DNA from 2 places in the Oceanobacillus sp. HCA-5259 genome. Region 1 is predicted to be linked to the other one. Evidence: riboswitches for the same ligand, from Rfam matches in the RefSeq annotation. Region 1 holds a riboswitch; the other holds the start of a gene.
The links. Region 1 has a riboswitch for glycine ahead of gcvT (glycine cleavage system aminomethyltransferase GcvT). Riboswitches for the same ligand answer to the same signal wherever they lie in the genome.

Region 1 (6,651 bases):
AACAATATCATTCTCCAAATCGTCTTTATAAAATTGTTTTAAGAGGGCGATTTCTTCATTCCGTGTTTCAATCGCTTCATTGATCCACTCTTTCGGTTGGTTTTCAACATAATGTTGGATGATTTTTTCAATCCGTTTATAACCGCTTGCGAGCGTAATAATTGGCGAGATCGTATAACAAAAATTAGATATTTGCTGTTTCAAATTGAGTTTAATTAATTCATCCATCATATTTACAATAACTTTTCCGGTAACAAGTTGAATTCCTAATGAAATAATCTCTTCCTTCTTTTGTCTGCCTCGATAACTTACTTTAAAGTTCGCGAGTAACCATGGGTAAAGAGGTGTATTTTTATCGGTATTCACTTCTTGGAAGAGCAATGTATACTTTTCGTGATGTGTGACATGGTTGAATATCTGTTGCAGCCTGGGACTGCCTATATCAATCCATTCCCCTTGTTGATCTCGTTTTTCCGGGTTCGTAATGAGTGTGAGCGTCATTGGTACTCCTTTTTGCCCAAGGCTTTGCATATAATGCCAATAGAATGGACGATTCATTAATACTTTATCCAATTCCTCTGTTAACTCTACTTGTAAGACACCATTTTCTTTATTCAAAAGCTTACATTGATATGCACTGAAAAAGTCGATCATAAATTGTTCGATGTTTACGATTGCCATTTTATTCACCTACACTTTTTTCATTCATGTCATCAGCCAATTTATGGACGATGGATGCTAAGTTCTCAAGTTTAATCTCTGCTTCTCCTAATGAGTCGGACTCTCTGTAAATGGTCTCTATTTCCTGTTCCATATCTTGAATATTCAAATCAGAGAGAATTGCATCAAGCTCGCCGATCACGTTTTCAAATAGTCTTATCTTCTCATATAGTACATTTAAAATATGTTCCTCAATCGTTTGCTTAACAGCAAGATTGTATACCTTCACATCATTTTCCTGACCAAACCGATGGATTCGACCAATCCGTTGTTCAATTTTCATTGGATTCCATGGTAAATCATAGTTAATCATATGGTGGCAAAACTGCAGGTTGATACCCTCAGCTCCTGCTTCGGTAGCAATTAATACTTGTGCTTTTCCTTTAAAAAGCTGTAGCATCCAATCTTTCTTACTACGGTTAAAGCCGCCCCGAAATGGTACAGAACTAATCCCGTGCTGCTGCAGAATCCATTGTAAATACAATTGGGTTGCCCGGTATTCCGTGAAGATAATTACTTTTTCATTGCCAATTTGTTCAATTAATTCAACTGTTTTTAATGCTTTTGAATGGGCTGGCAATTCATTGATTTTTTGAATGATGGAATGGATTTCTTCATCTGGGGTGTTTGTTTCTTGTAATTTCTGAAGTGACAGAAAACAAGCCTCTCTAGAAGAACAGATCTCTCGCAGTAATGTAATCTTTGTAAATATATCTTGCCCTCGTTGCATATTATTTAACTGTTGATAGACTTCTGTTTCTTCCTTTGTAAAATCAACGAGAATGGTTTCGATAACCCGGTTCGATGGTTTTAAATTTGTATTTTCCCTCGTATTACGGATCATGACCCGTTCAATAAGTTGTTTCAGATAGGCGTCAGCTTCTTGTTTTCCCTTATTTCCGGAATATTTCTCTTTAAACGAGGCAACATCTCCTAGATGACCCGGTTTTAAAATCGAAATAAGGTTGAATATCTCCATTAAATCATTTTGAATTGGCGTAGCAGTCAACAGCAGGCAATACTTCTTTTTAATCTGCCGTACAAATTGATAATTTTTCGTCTGATGGTTTTTAAGTTTATGCGCCTCATCAATTAAAACGAAGTCATACTCATTTGCTAGAATCACTTCTTGGTGTGGAGTTCGTTTAGCAGTATCAAGGGAAGAAACTAGAATAGTATTGCCTTCCCAGTTATGATGTTTCCGGTGACTGACAGCAGGTATATAGAATTTCGTATTCAATTCATTCACCCATTGGTTCACAAGGGAGGCAGGAACAAGGATTAATGCATTTTTAACGAGACCCCGCAACATATATTCTTTTAAAATCAACCCTGCTTCAATAGTTTTTCCTAAACCAACCTCATCAGCAAGTATAACCCTGCCATTCATTTTTTCGATTGCTTCTAGAGCTGTTTCCAGCTGATGGTCAAGAAAAGACATATGCGGTAAAAAATCCAAACTTCTTAACCCGTGAAAAGAAGGGACGATCCTTGCCTGTTCTGCCTGATAGGCGAGCGAAAACAACTGAAAGGAACTAAACGGGCCATCACTGTCAAGCCGTTCCTCTAATTCTTTTATAAAAGTCTGATTACGATTCAAATGTACCAAATCCATATGTTACACCCCGAGTATCTAAATAAAATTTGGATTTCACTATACCTTTTTTAAATATTATGGTATATTCAATGCAAAGGTAGAGGATTTCTTATGATAGACTTAGTTTTACCATTATAAAAAAATATATGCTGTGGATGAAGATAAGGGGAGAGCTTACATGATCTTAATGTAACGCCGAAGGAGCAAGCTTAAGACGAATCTCTCAGGCAAAAAGACTCTTATCGGACACAACTCTGGAGAGCGTTTACATATCGTAAACCACCCAAGAAGCAAGTAGGAACGGAAGGGAAACCTGGCATGTTCTTACGCAACTTTCTGGTAGAAGGACAGAGATTTCTTACACATAAGGAAATCTCTGTCTTTTTATATTGTTAATGTCAGAATATAAAATCTTTTATTGACTTCAGAGGGAGTGATGGAGATGGAACCATTAAAACGTACGCCGATTTTTTCGGAGTATGAAAAGTATGGGGCGAAAACGATTGATTTTGGAGGTTGGGATTTACCTGTACAGTTTTCGGGGATTAAAGAAGAACATAACGCAACTAGAACAAGCGCAGGCCTATTTGATGTGTCCCATATGGGAGAAATTATTGTAAAAGGAAGTAAGGCGGTAGCATTTCTTCAAACGATGACGACGAATGACATAAGTAAGCTGGAACCGAAGAAAGCACAATACACATTTCTTTGTAACGAGAACGGTGGAGTAGTTGATGATTTACTCATCTACATGCTAGGAGAGGACCATTACATGCTCGTCGTTAACGCTGCTAATACTGAAAAAGATTTAAAGTGGTTAAAGAAACATAATAATTATGCATCAAATGAAGTTGCGATTGTTGATGAATCGGAACGATATAGTCTTCTAGCCATTCAGGGACCGAAAGCAGAAGCTATTTTACAAGAACTTACCGACACAAACCTAGCTGCAATTAAAGCCTTTCGATTTGAAATGCATGTTGCAATTCATGGGATTGAACAAGGGACGATAGTCTCCCGTTCAGGTTATACGGGTGAAGATGGTTTTGAAATTTATGTTGCGCCTGAAGAGGCAGGAAAGCTTTGGAATCTTATCTTAGAGACTGGGAAAGAAGCAGGAATTGTACCAGCTGGTCTCGGGGCTCGAGATACACTGCGCTTTGAAGCAAACTTGCCGTTATATGGGCAGGAACTTTCCGAAACAATTACGCCTATTGAAGCAGGTTTGACTTTTGCGGTTAAAGTTGCTAAAGAAGCTAATTTCATTGGGAAGGATGTCTTAAAAGAACAGGTTGAAAATGGACCGAAAAGAAAAATTGTCGGTCTAGAAATGATAGACAAAGGGATCCCGAGAACCGATTATGAAGTTCTATCTGAAGACGGAGAAAAAGTAATCGGACATATCACGACAGGAACACAATCACCGACTTTAAAGAAAAATATTGGCCGTGCATTACTTGACACGGATTATACAGAAATTGGAACAGAACTGTTGATTCAAGTAAGGAAACGGCAACTGAAAGCGAAAGTAGTACCTACACCATTTTATAAAAGAGATAATTAGGAGGGATTGGAGATGGGATTTCGCTATTTACCAATGACGGAATCAGATAAATTAGAAATGCTTGATGTAATCGGTATTGATTCAACAGATGAACTGTTTTCGGACATTCCAGAGGAAATTCGTTTCAAAGGGGAACTGAACGTAAAGCCTACTAAAAATGAATATGAACTAATGAAAGAATTAACTGCCATGTCCAATAAAAACGTAAATCTAAAGGATTATACGTCTTATTTGGGAGCAGGGGTCTATGATCATTATATACCTTCTGTTGTAGACCATGTCATCAGTCGTTCCGAGTTTTATACTGCATATACACCATACCAGCCGGAGATATCCCAAGGGGAACTGCAAGCGATTTTTGAGTTTCAGACAATGATTGCTGAATTAACCGGCCAACCGATTGCCAATTCCTCTATGTATGATGGTGCGACAGCGTTAGGTGAAGCAGTTAATTTAACTGCCGCCCATACAAAAAGAAAAAAAGTACTCGTTTCAAACGCAATTCATCCTGAATCACGGGAAGTAGTGAAGACATATGCTACCGGCCAACATGTGGAGGTTGTTGAGATAGATCATAAAGATGGTTTAACGGATCTAGAAGCACTTGAAAGAGAACTCGATGATGATGTAGCTGGTGTCGTCATCCAATATCCGAACTTCTTTGGTCAAGTAGAGCCTTTAGCAAAGGTACGTGAATTGCTCAATTCCAATAAAAAAGCAATGATGGTCGTTTCTAGTAATCCACTTGCGCTCGGATACTTGACACCACCTGGTGAATTCGGAGCAGATATCGTCGTCGGGGATACGCAAGTGTTTGGCATACCAGCCCAGTTTGGCGGCCCGCATTGTGGATATTTTGCAACGACGAAAAAGTTAATGCGAAAAATTCCAGGACGTCTTGTCGGACAGACAACAGACGAAGATGGTGTCCGTGGATTTGTACTTACACTTCAGGCAAGGGAGCAGCATATCCGAAGGGATAAAGCAACGTCAAATATTTGCTCGAACCAAGCACTGAATGCGCTAGCTAGTTCGGTTGCAATGAGTTCAATTGGAAAGCATGGTTTGAAGAAAATGGCAAAACTAAATATGAAAAAAGCTCGCTATGCCAAGCAACAATTCGCTGAGATAGGAATTCCTGTCTTATTTGATCAACCATTCTTTAACGAGTTTGTCATCCAGCTGAACAAAACGGTAAGCGAAGTGAACGAGGCATTACTTACCAAAGGGATTGTCGGCGGATATGATTTGGGACGAGATTACCCAGAATTAGAAAATTGTATGTTGGTTGCCGTAACGGAAATCCGTTCCAAAGAAGAGATTGATCAATTGATTAAGGAAGTGAGGGATATCAATGGCTAAGAATGAATTTCCATTAATCTTTGAACGCAGTAAAAAGGAGCGAACAAGTTATAGCTTACCGGATCTTGATGTACCAGATATCGATTTGGATGCGGAATTTGAAACGCCGTATGTCCGGAAGACTGCTCCGGAATTACCTGAAGTAAGTGAACTCGAAATTATGCGGCATTATACAGGATTATCGAATCGGAACTATGGAGTGGATTCCGGGTTTTATCCGCTTGGTTCATGTACCATGAAATATAACCCGAAAATTAATGAAGATGTAGCGCGGCTCCCGGGATTTACCCATATCCACCCATATCAAGATCCGAAAACCGTACAAGGTGCACTTGAAATGATGTATGATTTGCAAACCTCACTTAAAGAAATTACTGGAATGCATGAAGTATCTTTACAATCGGCAGCTGGAGCACAGGGCGAATGGGCCGCGTTAATGATGATTCGTGCTTTCCATGAGGCGAATGGGGAGCATCACCGGACAAAGGTCATCGTTCCGGATTCCGCTCACGGGACAAATCCAGCATCTGCTGCAGTGGCAGGCTTTGATGCTATAACAGTGAAATCCAATGAAGACGGTCTTGTTGATATTGAAGATTTAAAGCGGGTTGTAGATGAAAATACAGCTGCTTTAATGCTTACGAATCCGAACACACTTGGTCTCTTTGAAAAAGAAATTATGGAGATGGCCGAGATTGTTCATGGTGTCGGTGGGAAGCTTTACTATGATGGTGCAAACCTAAACGCAATTATGGGTTATACAAGACCTGGAGATATGGGCTTTGATGCTGTTCATTTGAATCTCCATAAAACATTTACAGGCCCTCATGGTGGCGGTGGACCAGGTTCAGGACCAATTGGGGTATCAGAAGAGCTTGCACCATTTTTACCTAAGCCATTAATTGTGAAAGAGAATGATGAATATAAATTAGAACATGACCGTCCGCAGTCCATCGGCCGTATTAAGGCATATTATGGAAACTTTGGAATCAATTTGCGTGCCTATACTTATATTCGTACAATGGGTGCAGAAGGATTAAAGAAAGTTAGTGAATACGCGGTTTTAAATGCGAACTACATGATGCGCAGATTAGAGCAGATATATGATTTACCTTATAAGCAACATTGTATGCATGAGTTTGTTCTATCTGGGAAAAAACAGAAAAAACTCGGTGTCCGTACACTCGATATTGCAAAGCGTCTGCTAGACTTCAACTATCATCCGCCAACAATCTATTTTCCATTAATTGTTGAGGAAGGGATGATGATTGAACCGACGGAAACAGAGTCTAAAGAGACGCTGGATGGTTTCATCGATGCTATGATAAATATTGCAAAAGAAGCAGAAGAAGATCCTGAAATCGTTCAAGAAGCACCACATCACACAATTGTAAAGCGAATGGACGAA
Region 2 (6,651 bases), on a different contig from region 1:
CTCTCCCGCCAAATGCGATACCGCTAGCTCAAAGTTATGCCGGTCACCAATTCGGTCATTTCACGATGCTCGGTGATGGACGTGCGGTACTGCTTGGGGAACAAGTGACACCTGACTCCAAACGCTTCGATATCCAGCTGAAGGGTGCAGGGAGGACAGCCTATTCCCGTGGTGGTGATGGCCGGGCTGCACTTGGGCCAATGATTAGGGAGTACATGGTTAGTGAAGCGATGCATGGCTTAAATATCCCTACTACAAGGGGCCTTGCTGTAGTGACGACAGGGGAAGGGATTCGCCGGGAGACGATACTCCCGGGTGCGATTTTGACGAGGGTGGCTTCCAGTCATATTCGGGTAGGTACATTTCAATTTGCAGCCCACTTCTGTGAAATAGATGAACTTGTGCAACTTACTGATTATACAATTGAGCGGCATGATCCAGAAGTAAAACATGCGGAAAATCCGTACCTCGCTTTTTTGAGAAACGTGTTGGATCGGCAGGCGCAATTAGTCGCGAAATGGCAGCTCGTCGGGTTTATTCATGGCGTGATGAATACCGATAATATGACGATCAGCGGTGAAACAATTGATTATGGTCCATGTGCTTTCATGGATGCGTATCATCAGGATATTGTATTCAGTTCGATTGATGTGAATGGGCGTTATGCCTACCGGAATCAGCCGAGCATTGCCGCATGGAATCTGGCGCGCTTTGCAGAGACACTGCTTCCTTTACTCGGAAGGAGCAAGGAAGAACCCTTGAAATATGCGCAAGAAGCTATTTCAGAATTTGGTCCTTTATATAAGAAATATTGGCTGGAAGGGATGCGACAGAAACTCGGGATATTTGGTGAAAGAGAAGGGGATGAAGCCCTCATTGAAGAACTGCTCACGTTGATGCAACATTATCATGCCGATTATACGAATACGTTCTTAGCGTTAACTTATGGCAAAGAAGAAGATTTTCCGCTTGGACGTATGGATGAATTTAAAAAGTGGAAAATCAAATGGCAGGAAAGGATCAAAATACAAAGCGAGACGCAGGAAGCAAGCAACAAGCTTATGTATGAGCATAATCCAGCATTGATTCCGAGAAATAAGTGGGTAGAGGACGCCATCGAAGCGGCTGTTCAAAAGGAAGATTATACGCCAGCAGAAGAATTAATTCATCTCTTGAAAAATCCCTTTGCCCATACAGATGAACAGAAGGAATTTGCGAAAAGAAATTATGACACCGGAACTTCTTATCAAACATTTTGCGGGACGTAAAAAAGAGAAAGAAACGTAATAATGAAGCGCGTTTCTTTCTCTTTTTTATCACATTCTCCTTACAACGCATAATTTCTTCTTCCATCCATAAAAGGAGTCCCATTAGACTATCGCTTTAGCTGCTTCCATTGCTGATAAGCTTCCTTTAAACGAATCTGGTTCGATAATAATATTCAAAAAGTCCACCCTTTCGAAACAACTACAATAATGTGAATACATTATATAAGAGACGGTCTATAATGGGAAAGACCATTATTGAAAAACTTTAAAAAATCCCTGTTTATCCATTGAAAAAATAATTTAATTCTGATAAGATAACATCAACAATTGAAACGTTATGTGTAACTGGCGAAACGCGGAGACCACCGCGGGGGAGCACATAATGAAATCATGTCGATCGCCTGGGCAGAGGTAAGGGATTTTTAACTCCTTGCCTTTTTATGTTTAAGGAGGCGACTTGAATGAATAGAATATTCAAAAGCGACGAATGTTATGGGTGACACTATAACGGGAGCGGCTTCTGGAGAGAATGCATATGCATCGCCGAAGGGTTCAAAATCTCAGGCAAAAGGACAGAAGAACAACAAAGGTTTATTTGTTGTTTTCTAGATCTTTCTGAGATTGGGGTTTTTTCCAGTCTCTTTTTATGTTTCTAGGCTGCGTTGTGGAGATTAGAAAGAAAAGTAAGAGTAAAAAGGAGAAAGAGTAGAGAGATGACAACAATAACTTTAGACAAAACAAAAAGAATTAAAACGTTGAATCATATTGCTGAGGTAGGCCTCGCAATATTTAATGAAGAAGATTACACGATTGATAATGAAGCAAATGATCCGGATGCAATTGTTGTCCGGAGTTATCCGATGCACAACATGGCATTCGGTGGAAATTTAAAAGCTATCGCACGTGCTGGCGCGGGTGTGAATAATATTCCCGTTGATACTTGTTCCAATCAAGGTATTGTTGTATTCAATACTCCTGGGGCAAATGCGAATGCCGTAAAAGAACTCGTGCTTACTTCTATTATGGCATCCTCTCGTAACCTGTTTAACGGAGTCGATTGGGTGAAAGATTTAAAAGGCAAAGGGGAAGAAGTACCGCAGCTCGTTGAACAAGGGAAAAAGCAATTTGTCGGACGTGAGGCGAAAGGGAAGAAGCTAGGCGTCATTGGACTTGGTGCAATTGGAGCGATGGTTGCTAATGATGCACTGAATCTTGATATGGATGTTATTGGGTTTGACCCGTATATTTCTGTTGATACGGCTTGGGAACTATCCCGGAATATTAAGCGTGCGATGTCTCTTGGAGATGTATTTGAACAGGCGGATTTTATCACAATTCATGTTCCCCTTACAAATGAGACAGCAGGTATGCTAAATAGGGAAGCTTTTGAACAGATGAAGCCAGGCGTCCATATTCTGAACTTCTCGCGTGGCGGGCTTGTCGATGAAGATGCGCTTGAAGTGGCTCTGGAGAAGGGCCGTGTCGGTAAATACATTACTGATTTCCCTAATGATCGCTTACTTCATATGGAAAATGCGATAACATTACCCCATCTTGGTGCGTCAACGATTGAATCAGAGGAAAATTGTGCACGAATGGCAACTCGCCAGGTGAGAGATTTCCTAGAGACAGGTAATATTAAAAACGCGGTGAACTTCCCGAATGCGTTTCTTCCTTATACAGGAAAGCGCCGGGTTACGGTTTTCCATCATAATGTACCGAATATGCTCGGCCAAATTAGTGCGATTATTTCTAAAAGGGGTCTAAATATTGCGGCAATGATTAACAAAAGCCGTGGTGACTTGGCATATACGATGATTGATATTGACGAGAAAGTGAACGGGGACGTCATTCCAGGAATGGAAGCCGAAATTAATACAATCGAGGATGTAATCCGAATTCGCACAATCTAATCCAAATGGGACAGAGGCTCTGTCCCATTTTTTCGTTGTAAAGGAAAATTTTAAACAAGATGTTGTGAGAGATTCTAGCGCTTATGTCCGTTCTGACTCTTATCAATCAAAATCAATATGGAAAGCATGAAAACCAGCTGGAATGTGTTAGTTTTTCCAGCCGGTTTCATTATTTTTTGTCCTTTCTTTCATCTGTAATTACGCGATACGGGCGCATCATGTCATAATCTTCATGTTCGAGGATGTGGCAATGCCAGACGTATTCACCGGTATAGGGACCGAAATTTGCAATCACGCGGGTCATCGTTCCAGCGGGTACTTCAATTGTATCTTTCCAACTGCGATTATTCGCAAGAGGAGCTTGTGGTGCTCCTGTAAACAAAAGGGTCCCATCTTCATTGAATCGTTCAAGATCAAAGGTCTGATGATCCAGCACTTGAAATTGAATAAGATGAATATGGATTGGATGGGAGAAGTTGGTTGTGTTTATGAATGCCCAAATCTCTGTCGAATCTAACTGTGGATTTTCCGTAACTGGATCATGCCATTTCAGATTATTTAAAAGCAGTAAAGGACGATCATATTCATCAGTGGAACCAACTAGTTTTAAATAACGGACCGTCTTAATTTCATCTTGTTTTAAGGAAGGGACATAGGAAAGGTTAACAGGTAAATTACTCGTATCTTTACTTTTTAGCTTTTCTGTAACCCGGAATTGCATAATTTCTCCCATTCCGTCAGCTGGATCAGCACCTGGTCCAAGATTATTTTTTAGTATAATCGTTTGGCCTTCTAATTCCGAAAAATCGATGATGACATCGATACGCTCGGCAGGCTGCAGCCCGATTTCTTCCATTTCGACGCGTTTTCTAAGCAGCCCGCCATCTGAGCCGATTTGATGTAAAACCTCTCCATTATCAAGCGACAGCCGGTAACCTCTCGTGTTGGAGCCATTTAAAATACGGAAACGGTATTTCCGAGGTTCTACTTCCAAATATGGCCAAATTTTTCCGTTTACAACAATTGTATCTCCTAAAAATGCTGGCACAATGGAAGGGTTCGGTAAATTGGGATCAGCGTCATTTGGTTGCGCTGGGTAGGATAAGGAGCCGTCTGGATGGAAGCTCCGATCGACAATCATTAATGGAATTTCGTAGTCACCACTTGGGAGGTTTAGGGATGCTTCATGTTTATCCCGTAAAATGTACATTCCGGCAAGCCCGGCATATACATTGAGCCTTGTCAGTCCCATTGCATGATCGTGATACCAAAGTAAGCTGCTGCGCTGATGGTTTGGATAATGAAACGTCCGTTGTGTAAATGTTGGCCCTGTAACTTGGAAATTTCTTGTATACCAAGCATCAGGATGCCCATCGCTTTCTGGCTTTGTTTCCATCCCGTGTAAATGGACAACTGTACGGACGGTAGGGAGTTTATCCAAATCATGGATGGACGTATCAACGGGGAGGATATGTCTGTTCGGCAGCTCATTATGCCATGTTACAGATACCGGTTCATCACGGAATGCTTCAATCAGCGGTCCAGGAAATTGCCTATTATATCCCCATAATGTGGTTCGCGGCAAGTCACGGTGTAATTTGGCCCGGAATTCTTCCATCGTTATATCGTAATGTGCACCATTCCTTGTTTTTTTACTTGGTTGAAGTGTGTTTAAAAGCGGTAGAGGATCCACAAATTTTTCCAGTCGTTGCATTCTTTCACCTCAAATCTTCCTTATAACTAAACTCTCGCTCCTGAAAAAATCAATCTTACCAGGGATTTATAGTCGATGATGTGTATAGTTAGGCATGGTATTGCAACAAAAGGCATTCTCCTTAAATAAACTGTGGGCCTAAATGAAAGTTTCACTTACGCTGAATGGAAGTTCTTTCAATTTTTTTAAGATGTATCCTGTGTTTCAGGTTACGAAAGTTGAGCTTATAATAGTAAATGCAGTAATTTTTAATTGGGAAAGGCGAATGTACTATATAGCTATGAAAGTAGCCGCGACTATCGAGTGTAACAGGCTGGATGTATTGATGTATCATGCTTCAGGGTTTTAGAAACACATTAATACGAAGTGGAAAGATCTAACATCCGGTAGTAGCTCGATTCGTTCAACTATACCATTTAGTGGGGAATAAAAAGTTCCTCTTATTAAATGAAGTTTCACTTTAATGGTGATGGTTGGAACATATGAAGTATGATAAAATATGAAGGATCTAATTTGAAGGAGGAATAATAATGACGAAGGTACCTTTTCTTGCAGTTGAAGGTCCAATTGGTATTGGTAAGACTTCACTTGCAAAAAAGATCGCCAGTCATTTTGAATTTCATTTGTTGAAAGAGATTGTAAGTGAGAATCCTTTTCTTGACAAATTTTATGAAGATATAAATGAGTGGAGTTTTCAAACAGAAATGTTTTTCCTGTGTAATCGATATAAACAGTTAGAAGATATAGATAAGGACTATTTGAAGCATGGTCATCCGGTCGTGGCGGACTATCATATGGCGAAAAATATGATATTCGCAAAACGGACTTTAGATGAAGGTCAGTTTGATAAATACAGGCAGATTTATGAGATTTTAACGAAGGACATGCCGCAACCTAATCTTGTCATTTATATAACCGGTAGTCTCGATACGATTATGGAACGAATTAGGAAGCGGGGAAGAAAAATCGAGAAAAATATTGAATCGGAGTACTTACAGCAACTGTCGCTGGATTATAAACAATTCATGAACGACTTTGAAAAAGAAAATCCCGATATCCCGCTAATTCGGATTAACGGGGATGAGATGGATTTCATGCAAAATCAGGATCATCTGGAAAAAATTTTAAACATAGTTAACGAACAGCTGACAATTAAAGGAGCAAGCAAATGAATTGGAGAGAGAAATACGGTATACCGAATGATGCAGTAATTACGATTGCCGGTACAGTAGGTGTTGGGAAATCGACGATGACTACAGCTTTGGCGGAGGCACTCGATTTTAAAACATCTTTTGAAAAAGTGGATCATAATCCATATCTGGAAAGCTTTTATAAGGATTTTGAGCGTTGGAGTTTCCATTTACAAATTTATTTCCTGGCGGAGCGTTTTAAGGAACAAAAGAAAATATTTGAATACGGTGGCGGTTTTGTTCAAGATCGCTCGATTTATGAAGATACTGGAATTTTTGCGAGAATGCATTACGAAAAAGGAACAATGTCACCTACGGATTATGAAACATATAAAAACCTATTCGATGCGATGGTCATGACGCCATATTTCCCGCACCCAGATTTATTGATTTATTTGGAAGGATCTTTAGATGAAATAATTGGTCGTATTCGCCAGCGGGGGCGAGAGATGGAGCGGAAGACACCGGTTAGTTACTGGGAAGAAATGCATGACCGGTATAGTAAGTGGATTGACAGCTTTAATGCCTGTCCTGTTTTACGAATTAATATTGCAGATTATGATTTG

Region 2: another riboswitch for glycine. It lies ahead of WKU33_RS13065 (phosphoglycerate dehydrogenase); the one in region 1 lies ahead of gcvT (glycine cleavage system aminomethyltransferase GcvT).

What each region holds. Positions count from the first base shown of each region.
Region 1 is NZ_JBBKBV010000016.1:48,994-55,644, forward strand. It holds gene WKU33_RS10670 (YqhG family protein) at 1-681, opposite strand, end outside; gene WKU33_RS10675 (DEAD/DEAH box helicase) at 683-2,335, opposite strand; glycine riboswitch at 2,473-2,566, shown strand; gene gcvT (glycine cleavage system aminomethyltransferase GcvT) at 2,760-3,881, shown strand; gene gcvPA (aminomethyl-transferring glycine dehydrogenase subunit GcvPA) at 3,894-5,243, shown strand; gene gcvPB (aminomethyl-transferring glycine dehydrogenase subunit GcvPB) at 5,236-6,651, shown strand, end outside.
Region 2 is NZ_JBBKBV010000024.1:43,461-50,111, forward strand. It holds gene WKU33_RS13060 (protein adenylyltransferase SelO) at 1-1,268, shown strand, start outside; ZMP/ZTP riboswitch at 1,600-1,682, shown strand; glycine riboswitch at 1,779-1,854, shown strand; gene WKU33_RS13065 (phosphoglycerate dehydrogenase) at 1,982-3,181, shown strand; gene WKU33_RS13070 (multicopper oxidase family protein) at 3,351-4,895, opposite strand; gene WKU33_RS13075 (deoxynucleoside kinase) at 5,426-6,067, shown strand; gene WKU33_RS13080 (deoxynucleoside kinase) at 6,064-6,651, shown strand, end outside.